DNA from 2 places in the Bacillus sp. ABA4_010 genome. Region 1 is predicted to be linked to the other one. Evidence: predicted binding sites of a transcription regulator. Region 1 holds the regulator's gene; the other holds the start of a gene.
What was found. The regulator Rex, encoded in region 1, represses fermentation and respiration genes when NADH is low (regulators of the CRP and FNR family bind a similar motif). The targets are predictions, from matches to a motif close to TTGTGAAATATTTCACAA.
Positions count from the first base shown of each region.

Region 2: the regulator Rex is predicted to act here: its motif matches at 3,758-3,775, upstream of qoxA (cytochrome aa3 quinol oxidase subunit II).

Region 1 is NZ_JBSWUN010000003.1:3,729,190-3,733,835, reverse strand. Features, by position in the region: gene ACXAEO_RS19615 (ABC transporter ATP-binding protein) at 1-1,848, opposite strand, end outside; gene moaC (cyclic pyranopterin monophosphate synthase MoaC) at 2,053-2,538, shown strand; gene ACXAEO_RS19605 (redox-sensing transcriptional repressor Rex) at 2,572-3,213, shown strand; gene tatA (twin-arginine translocase TatA/TatE family subunit) at 3,248-3,418, shown strand; gene tatC (twin-arginine translocase subunit TatC) at 3,431-4,177, shown strand; gene ACXAEO_RS19590 (YdiK family protein) at 4,239-4,445, opposite strand; gene ACXAEO_RS19585 (lysostaphin resistance A-like protein) at 4,439-4,646, opposite strand, start outside.
Region 2 is NZ_JBSWUN010000003.1:1,461,972-1,466,617, reverse strand. Features, by position in the region: gene qoxD (cytochrome aa3 quinol oxidase subunit IV) at 1-56, opposite strand, end outside; gene qoxC (cytochrome aa3 quinol oxidase subunit III) at 57-701, opposite strand; gene qoxB (cytochrome aa3 quinol oxidase subunit I) at 705-2,669, opposite strand; gene qoxA (cytochrome aa3 quinol oxidase subunit II) at 2,688-3,644, opposite strand; gene ACXAEO_RS08375 (hypothetical protein) at 4,103-4,291, shown strand; gene ACXAEO_RS08370 (alpha/beta hydrolase) at 4,351-4,646, shown strand, end outside.

The DNA.
Region 1 (4,646 bases):
ATGATTTTGATAAACAAGGGGATCACATAATCGTTCCTCATGTTTAGCAATGGCCGCTTCTAGCTCTTGAATACGTTCTTCAATTTCTTCGAGGCGGCGTTTTCGCTGACGAGCGAGTTTTTTGGCTTCTTTGTCTTGCGCATATGAGTTTTTTTCAAGAGCTGCTTCCTTGTTAGCTTTCGCTCCATTTTGCATCTCCTGTTCTTCTAGCTGCTGAATCTCTAAAAGCTCGGCTTTTTTCTCGACATAATAATCATAATCGCCTAAATACTCGTCAGCCTGATGAGCAGACAATTCCACAATCTTTGTAGCGATACGATTAATGAAATAACGATCATGGGATACAAATAAAAGAGTCCCAGGATAGTCAATTAAGGCATTTTCTAATACTTGCTTGCTGTCTAAATCAAGATGGTTAGTAGGCTCATCTAAAATTAAGAAATTGGCTTTTTGCATCATTAATTTAGCAAGAGCAAGACGGGCTTTCTCACCGCCGCTTAAAGTAGAAACGGGTTTAAGCACGTCTTCACCTGAAAAGAGGAAGTTTCCAAGTACTGTACGGATTTCTTTTTCGTTTTTTGTTGGATAATCATCCCATAGTTCTTGCAGGACCGTTTTATTGGATATTAAATTTGCTTGCTCTTGATCGTAGTAGCCAACGGTGACATTTGAACCGAAGTGAATAGCTCCACGTTGTGTAGGAAGCTGTTCGGTGATGGCTTTCAATAACGTCGATTTTCCGACTCCGTTTGGTCCCACTAAAGCAATGCTTTCTCCTCTTGTCATGCGAAGGCTAATGCCATTAATGACCGGAGCCTCTTCCTGACGATACGAAACCGCTACATCCTCTAGCTTCAACACTTCATTTCCGCTTTGACGTTCAATGTCAAACAGGAAAGAGGCTGATTTTTCATCACCTTGAGGTTTGGACAGCATTTCCATGCGATTCAGCTGTTTTCTTCTGCTTTGTGCTCGCTTCGTTGTTGAGGCTCTAGCAAGGTTGCGTTGAATGAAATCATTTAATTTGGCGATTTCATCTTGCTGTTTTTCGTACTGCTTTAAGTCGCGCTCATACTGTTCTGCTTTTTGAATTAAGTAGTTCGAATAGTTGCCAATATATTTTGTTACCGTTGTCCGAGAAACTTCATAAATTTGCGAAACCACTTTATCTAAGAAATAGCGGTCATGCGAGACGATTAAAATTGCGCCTGCATAATTTTGTAAAAATTGTTCAAGCCAAGATAGTGTTTCAATATCTAAATGGTTGGTAGGCTCATCGAGAATGAGTAAATCCGGTTTCGTGAGCAACAGCTTTGCCAGCGCTAATCGTGTTTTTTGTCCCCCGCTTAAAGTAGAAATCGGTGTTTCATAATCATAGTCGGAAAAACGAAAGCCGTGAAGGATTGATCGGGTATCCGCTTCATATTGATAACCGCCTTGATCTTTAAACGAGATTTGTAATTGGTCGTATTCACGGAGAAGTCTTTCATACTGTGCTTCATCGTTTAATAGGTCTGGATCTCCCATTTTCTGTTCCAATGTGCGAAGTTGATGTTCTAATTGTCGTAAAGGCTGGAAGACAGTCATCATTTCGTCCCAAATGGATAATTCCGACTCCAAAATGGTGCTTTGCCCCATGTAATCAATGGTAATGCCTTTTGGTTTGATGATTTCGCCTTGGTCATGGGAATGAAGACCAGCAATAATCTTTAACAATGTCGATTTTCCCGCTCCATTGCGGCCGACAAGTCCCACTCGATCTTTGGATTGGATCTCCATTTTTATATTTGTTAAAACAGGTTCAGCACCAAAATACTTGGCGATGTTATTTAATTGTAAAAGAATCATATGGTTCACCTCTATTAGTATAGGTTTAGTGTATCGTAATGTATGAATCCCGAGCAACTGTCCAATATTATTTATGCTGATATAATGGGAGAAGTAAGTCCATTTTTATCCAGATTGCTACCTATTAGTGTGTATGAAATGCAGGGAGCATAAGAGACAGATGGATGAAAATAGTGTATAGTCATAAATAGAGGAGGAGAAGATGTGAGTTTGACGCATTTTAACGATCAAGGTAGAGCGAAGATGGTTGACATCTCGGAAAAGCTTGAAACGTTCCGCACAGCTGTTGCGGTTTCCAGTGTAGAAGTGAATGAAGAAATCTATCAAAAAATAGAGAAGCGAGAGATTGGAAAAGGAGATGTGTTAGCGGTTTCACAAGTCGCTGGAATTATGGCGGCTAAGAAAACGGCTGATGTCATACCGATGTGTCACCCTATTGCCTTAAAAGGGGTAGACATTTCTTTTTCATGGAGTCAAAAAGGAGCAAATTATTTACTAAATATTCAAGTAGAGGTCAAAACTAAAGGAAGTACAGGAGTCGAGATGGAAGCGTTAACTGCTGCTTCTATATGTGCGCTGACGGTTTACGATATGTGCAAAGCGATTGATAAAGCCATGGTAATCGGACCTACATATTTAGTAGAAAAAACAGGTGGGAAGAACGGAGATTTTAAGAGAGAGAATTTATAATATATACAGGCTTTTGGATTGTGGGAGGGAACCATGAATACTGAGCAATTAAAAATACCACAAGCAACTGCGAAGCGATTGCCTCTTTATTATCGCTTTTTGAAAAACTTGCATTCTTCAGGAAAACAACGTGTTTCTTCAGCTGAATTAAGCGAGGCTGTTAAAGTGGACTCAGCAACCATTCGTAGAGATTTTTCTTATTTTGGAGCACTTGGCAAAAAAGGTTATGGCTATAATGTCAATTATTTGCTATCCTTTTTTAGGAAAACGTTAGATCAAGACGAAGTCACGAAAGTAGCCCTCATTGGAGTGGGAAACTTAGGAACCGCCTTTTTAAATTATAATTTCATTAAGAACAATAATACGAAAATTGAATTTGCTTTTGATGTTGAAAAAAATAAAGTAGGCACAAATGTAGGTGGAGTACCCATTTATCATCTAGATGATTTAGAGGAGAAAATTACGGGAGAGATTTCAGTTGCAATTTTAACGGTGCCAGCAAGTGCAGCGCAACAAATTACAGACCGCTTAGTTAAAAGTGGAATTAAAGGAATCTTGAATTTTACGCCAGCTCGTATTAGTGTACCAGACTCTATTCGCATCCATCACATTGATTTGGCAGTGGAACTTCAATCACTTGTGTATTTCTTAAAGAACTATCCGCAGGATCTTTAAACAGGTTAATTAAGATGAGAGGAGACAGGTATTTATGGGTTTAGGATTTGGTAGCTTTTTATTAATTGCCCTTGTCGCATTGCTTATTTTTGGACCAAAGAAATTACCTGAGCTTGGAAAAGCAGCAGGTCATACGCTAAAAGAATTTAAAGATGCAACTAAGGGATTAGCAGATGATGATGACGATAAGCGCAGCGAAAAGTAAGGAATGAGTGTTATGACGGAACAAGAAATGTCTGTGTATGATCATATTGGAGAGCTGCGAAAGCGGGTAATCATTACGATTGTCTTTTTTTTAGCGGCTACCATTGGATCATTTTTCTTAGTAAAGCCGATTATTTTATATTTGCAACAGGCAGATGAAGCGAAGGAATTAACGATGAATGCCTTTCGGCTGACTGATCCAATTAAAATCTATATGCAGTTTGCTTTTATCATCGGATGTATTTTATCTTCGCCCATTGCTTTGTATCAACTATGGGCCTTTATCAGTCCAGGTCTTTATGAAAAAGAACGAAAAGTGACTTTAAGCTATATTCCCGCTTCATTGTTTTTGTTTTTAGGGGGCATTTCATTTGCTTATTTTATCTTGTTTCCATTTGTCGTTCATTTCATGACAGGGCTGGCGAATGATTTAAACATTCAACAAGTTATTGGCATTAATGAATATTTTCAGTTTTTGCTGAAGCTGGTTCTGCCGTTCGGTTTATTGTTTCAGCTTCCTGTTATTGTTATGTTTTTAACAAGGCTAGGGATTGTGACACCGATGTTTTTAGCGAATGTGAGAAGGTATGCCTACTTTTTCCTATTGGTCATTGCTGCGTTCATTACGCCGCCTGACATTATTTCTCATCTAATGGTCACAGTGCCGTTACTGCTTCTTTATGAAATTAGTATTATCATCTCAAAATCTGCTTACCGTAAAGTATTGAAAGCTGAGCAGGAAGCTCAAGCTAACATGTAACGAAGCAAAAGGGCCCTTCGCCAATGTTCAATTGGTAAAGGGCCCTTTTACATAGATATTTTTATTTCTGCTGTTGAAGCTTTTTAATTTGATAATGAAGGTTGAAAATACGTAGAGCTGTGCCGAAATCAAAAGCCGCGACTGCCATCAGCAAAATGGTACCGAAGTCAAAAAGCCCTTTTTCTGCACTTCCGACGGCAAGGTACGTAAATAATGCCCCCATTAACACATAAATAAGCCCCATAAAGAGGGACGGATTTCTCACCATAAAAAGCCTCCCAAAATAATTTGCATTTGCTCTGCGTTGCGTTGCATCTCTTCCAGTTGATCCGCAAAAATGGTTTGACCTAATACGACAATCGTATTCATCATAACATGCGCCACAATCGGAACAAGAATTTGCTTCGTTTTGGAATATAAATAGGCAAAAACTAATCCCATGGCCGTATAAATTAAAAGATGGCTAAAA
Region 2 (4,646 bases), 2.3 Mb from region 1:
AACCCCATAATATGTCCCCACGGGAATCCATGATGAGTATTTGTTTTATTTGCCATTTATCCCACCATCCCTAATAGGTAAACACCAGTGTAAACGAAAATCCATACGAAGTCTAAGAAGTGCCAATATAAACTTGAAATAAACACTTTTTTAGCTGTATCTGGTGTTAAACCTCTTTTGAATACTTGGAAAAGAATTAAAATCATCCAACCGATACCAAGTGATACGTGAAGTCCATGCGTTCCAGTCAAGAAGTAGAAGGATGACCAGAAAGCGTTCGTTCCAAGAGTTGCCCCTTCATGAACAAGGTGAATGAACTCATTGATCTCAAGATAAAGGAAAGCTGCACCAAGCACTAACGTAATGACAAGCCATACGCTCATTGCTTTTACGTTTTGCTTTCTCATTTCATGAATGGCTAAACCACAAGTGAAACTACTTACTAAAAGGACAATTGTCATCACAAGCGTGTTGCCAAGCTCGAACAACTCACCAGGCATTGGAGCGCCATGACCAGCATGACCGGCATGACCTCCGCCCATCATTGCATTATAAATCGTAAAATATGTCGCAAAAATGGTAGCGAATAAAGCCACTTCCGCGCCCAAGAAAATCCAAAATCCAAAAATGTTCAGACGGCCTATTCCAGACTGATATTCTAAGGGCGTGTCAGGACTAATATGAGTATTTGTATCTGCCATAACTTACGCCTCCTTACGAAACGGTTGTTCCGTCTTAATGATTTCTTCTACGCTGACATAATAGCCTTCGTCTTCCTTATGTGAACGGAGAGAACGGAATACCATACATCCAAGTACACCTATACCGCCTAAAATAGCCATCCACCAGATTTTGAATACTAACGCAAACCCTACTACAAAGAAGAAAGCAGAAATAACGAACGGAGTGCCTGCATTGCTTGGCATATGAATCGGTTTGTATTCGATCTTCTCCGGTTTTTTCCCTTTTTGCTCTTCTTTCATTAACCAGAATGCGTCAATTCCTTTAACTTCAGGTACAACAGCGAAGTTGTAGTGAGGTGCAACAGCTGTTGTTGTCGCCCATTCAAGCGTACGGCCGTTGTTCCATACATCTCCTGTTGTTTCTCTTTCCGCATAACGGAAGCTGTAATACACGTTATATACAAGAACAAGGAATCCAATTCCCATTCCGATTGCTCCAATTGTAGACACAACGTTCAAACCAGTCCAACCAGATTCTGCACTGTACGTGTACACACGACGTGGCATACCGTCGAAACCTAAGAAGAACTGTGGCAAGAAGCAGACATTGAAACCGATCATGAATAACCAGAATGTCCATTTTCCAAGACGCTCGTTCATTTTATGTCCAAACATCTTCGGATACCAGAACACGAAACCTGCGAAACACGCAAATACTGTTCCAGCAATTAGCGTATAGTGGAAGTGAGCAACAAGGAAATAACCGTTATGGTATTGGAAATCGGCTGCTGCCATCCCTAACATAACACCTGTTACCCCACCAATTAAGAACGTTGGAATAAATCCAACAGACCAAAGCATTGGTACTGTAAATTCAATTTTCCCTTTATAAAGGGTAAGAAGCCAGTTAAAAATTTTCATTCCTGTTGGGATTGCGATGGCCATCGTTGTAATCGAGAACACCGAGTTAACCGCCGCACTTCCTCCCATTGTAAAGAAGTGATGCACCCAAACTAAGAAACTTAAGAATGAAATGGTTACGATTGAAATAACCATTGATTTGTAACCGAATAACGTTTTCTTAGCGAACGTTGAGATAATTTCAGAGAAAATACCGAACGCCGGTAAAATAACGATATATACTTCAGGATGTCCCCAAACCCAGAACAAGTTTGACCAAAGCATCGGCATCCCGCCATCAGCAAGCGTGAAGAAGTGAGTACCGAATAAACGGTCAAATGACATTAATGCAAGTGTAACTGTTAACACTGGGAACGCAAACACGATGATGAACGCCGTAATAAGCGATGTCCATGTGAACATTGGCATACGCATTAACGTCATACCAGGTGCACGCATTTTAATGATTGTAACGATAAAGTTGATACCTGTCATTAATGTCCCGATCCCTGAGATTTGCAGACCCCATAGATAGTAGTTAATTCCAGGGCCAGGGCTTCCCTCAATTGCTAGAGGAGCATAGTTCGTCCAACCTGCATCCGGTGATCCACCGAATACGAACGAGATGTTGAAAAGAATCGCTCCAAAGAAAAATGCCCAGAAGCTTAATGCATTCAAGTATGGGAACGCAACGTCTCTCGCTCCGATTTGAAGCGGAACCACCACGTTCATTAAACCCATAACAAACGGCATCGCCATAAAGATAATCATGACTGTACCGTGTGTTGTAAAGATTTCGTTATAGTGCTGTGATGTTAAAAAGTCATTATCTGGCACCGTAAGCTGTGCTCTCATCAAGAGCGCATCCACACCGCCACGGAAAAGCATTAAAATCGCAGCAATGATGTACATAACACCAATTTTTTTATGATCAACCGTTGTTAACCATTCTGTCCAAAGCCATTTCCACTTTTTGAAATAAGTAAGAACAAATACGATAGCAATCGTCGTTAATAAGATGGAAATGTTTGCTCCTAACAGTAATGGATCATTCAGGATCAAATTGTCCTTAATAAAATTAAACATTCAGGGTGCCTCCCTTCCTTAATGATGCGCGTGAGCATCGTCATGTGATTCTGACTCTGCCTCATGGCTATCTGATTCTAAGCCATGCGGATCAATTTTAACTCCATATTTTTCACGAATTTTCATCGCATACGTACCAGAATCTACTCCGTGATCCACAATGTCTAAATGAGTGTTTGAGAACGTCATTTCTTCTACTGTTTCAGGAAGCATTAATTTTTCATACGTTTCTTCCGTCAACTGTGGAGCTGTTTCTTGTGTTTCATTTACCCATGCGCTGTACTCTTCTTCCGTAACAGCAACAAAGTTAAATTCTTGGTGTGTCATGCCTCTACCAGTGAAGTTCGAGTTTCTTCCTTCATATTCACCTGGCTCATCTGCCTGAAGGTATAACTCATTCACCATACCAGGCATTCCGTACTCTTGACCACCAATTTGCGGTACCCAGAAAGAGCTCATGGAGTCCGCTGATGTAATTTTAAATAAAATTGGACGATCTTCCGGAACTTTTACGTAGTTTACTGTTTCAATGTTTTCTTCCGGATAGCTAAAAATCCATTTCCAGTCAGCTGAAGTCGCATGAATGACAACAGGCTCTTTATGCGCCGTCTCTTTCGGCGGCTCTTCCAATGCGTAAAGCACCTTAACCGTCGGAATGGACAAGGCGATAACGATGACTAAAGGAATAACGGTCCAAAGGATCTCCAGTTTTGTACTATGATGGAAACTTGGGTCATAGTCCTTCTCGTTAAAATCCTTGCGGTCGCGATATTTTACAATAACAAAGGTAAATAAGACATATACGACAACCATGATGAAAATCATGAAATAAATAGAATACATGATTAAATCACGCTGCGCTTCAGCCACAGGTCCTTTCGGATCTAAAATCGCAAGTTCACTGCACCCGCTTAGTAGAACCAAAAAAACAAGGCCTGCCATTAAACTCAAAAGTGGTTTAAACTTTTTCGTCACCTTTGTTCACCTTCCTTTCTGAATAACTGTTCATTAAGTAAGCTATTACTTTGTAAGATTAAGTGTTTATGTATCATATACTATCAAAAGCTGAAAAAAACGAAACACCTTCTCTGTGATTTTTGTCACATTTTGAACTTTTTTCGAAAAACCGACAAATTTTTTTCACATTTTCGTAACAAATTTGGAAATATTTTTATATATCGGGATAATAATAACTTTTTCTGTATCGATTCTAGGACAGCATTCATGACGAAGAACGGTCATGGATGATGTCCTAGCTCTAAGCATTTGGGCGATTATTCAAAATGAACTGATGGTGTATCAGATGGGCAGCTAGAAATATGTTCCCCTCACAAAATTTTTAAAACTAGGGATTTTTTTACTGTTTCTGTCCTAAGCCAAGTATAATAGAAGAAACAGCATTCACATCTATTAACTATATAGGGAATTAGTAAATGACAAAGCGTAAAGTGGAAAGACCAATTTGGCCATGGCTCGTGATCATTCCAGGGCTGCTACTTCCAATTATGCCGCTTTTTTTAGCTGACATCTCCACAAACTCCGGTACGACACCCCGTTATGTTCCAGCTCTTATAATTCAGGAGGTGTTAGAAACCTTTTATAAACACCCTTCCATTAACTAAATTAGAAAAAACTAGCCTAAATTATGATTCAAATACATGTACTCTAAGGAGAAGCAATTATGAAGGTAAATCGACGAACAATAGTTATTAATGAACAAGAAATTTCATACACACATATCGAAAATGATAATCCGTTTGTTTGTTTTATGCTTTCAGGGATGGGCTACACATACGAGAAGCCTTTATTTCATTATTCAACCATGACCATGCTTCAGAATCAGCATGATGTTGTTCACATTCATTACTCTTACGGAGCAGATATATTTCAGTTACCTCTAGAAGATATCACAACAATTATGTGCAACACGGTAAATCCCATCATTGCTGAGGTACTTCAAAATTACCACTATGAGAA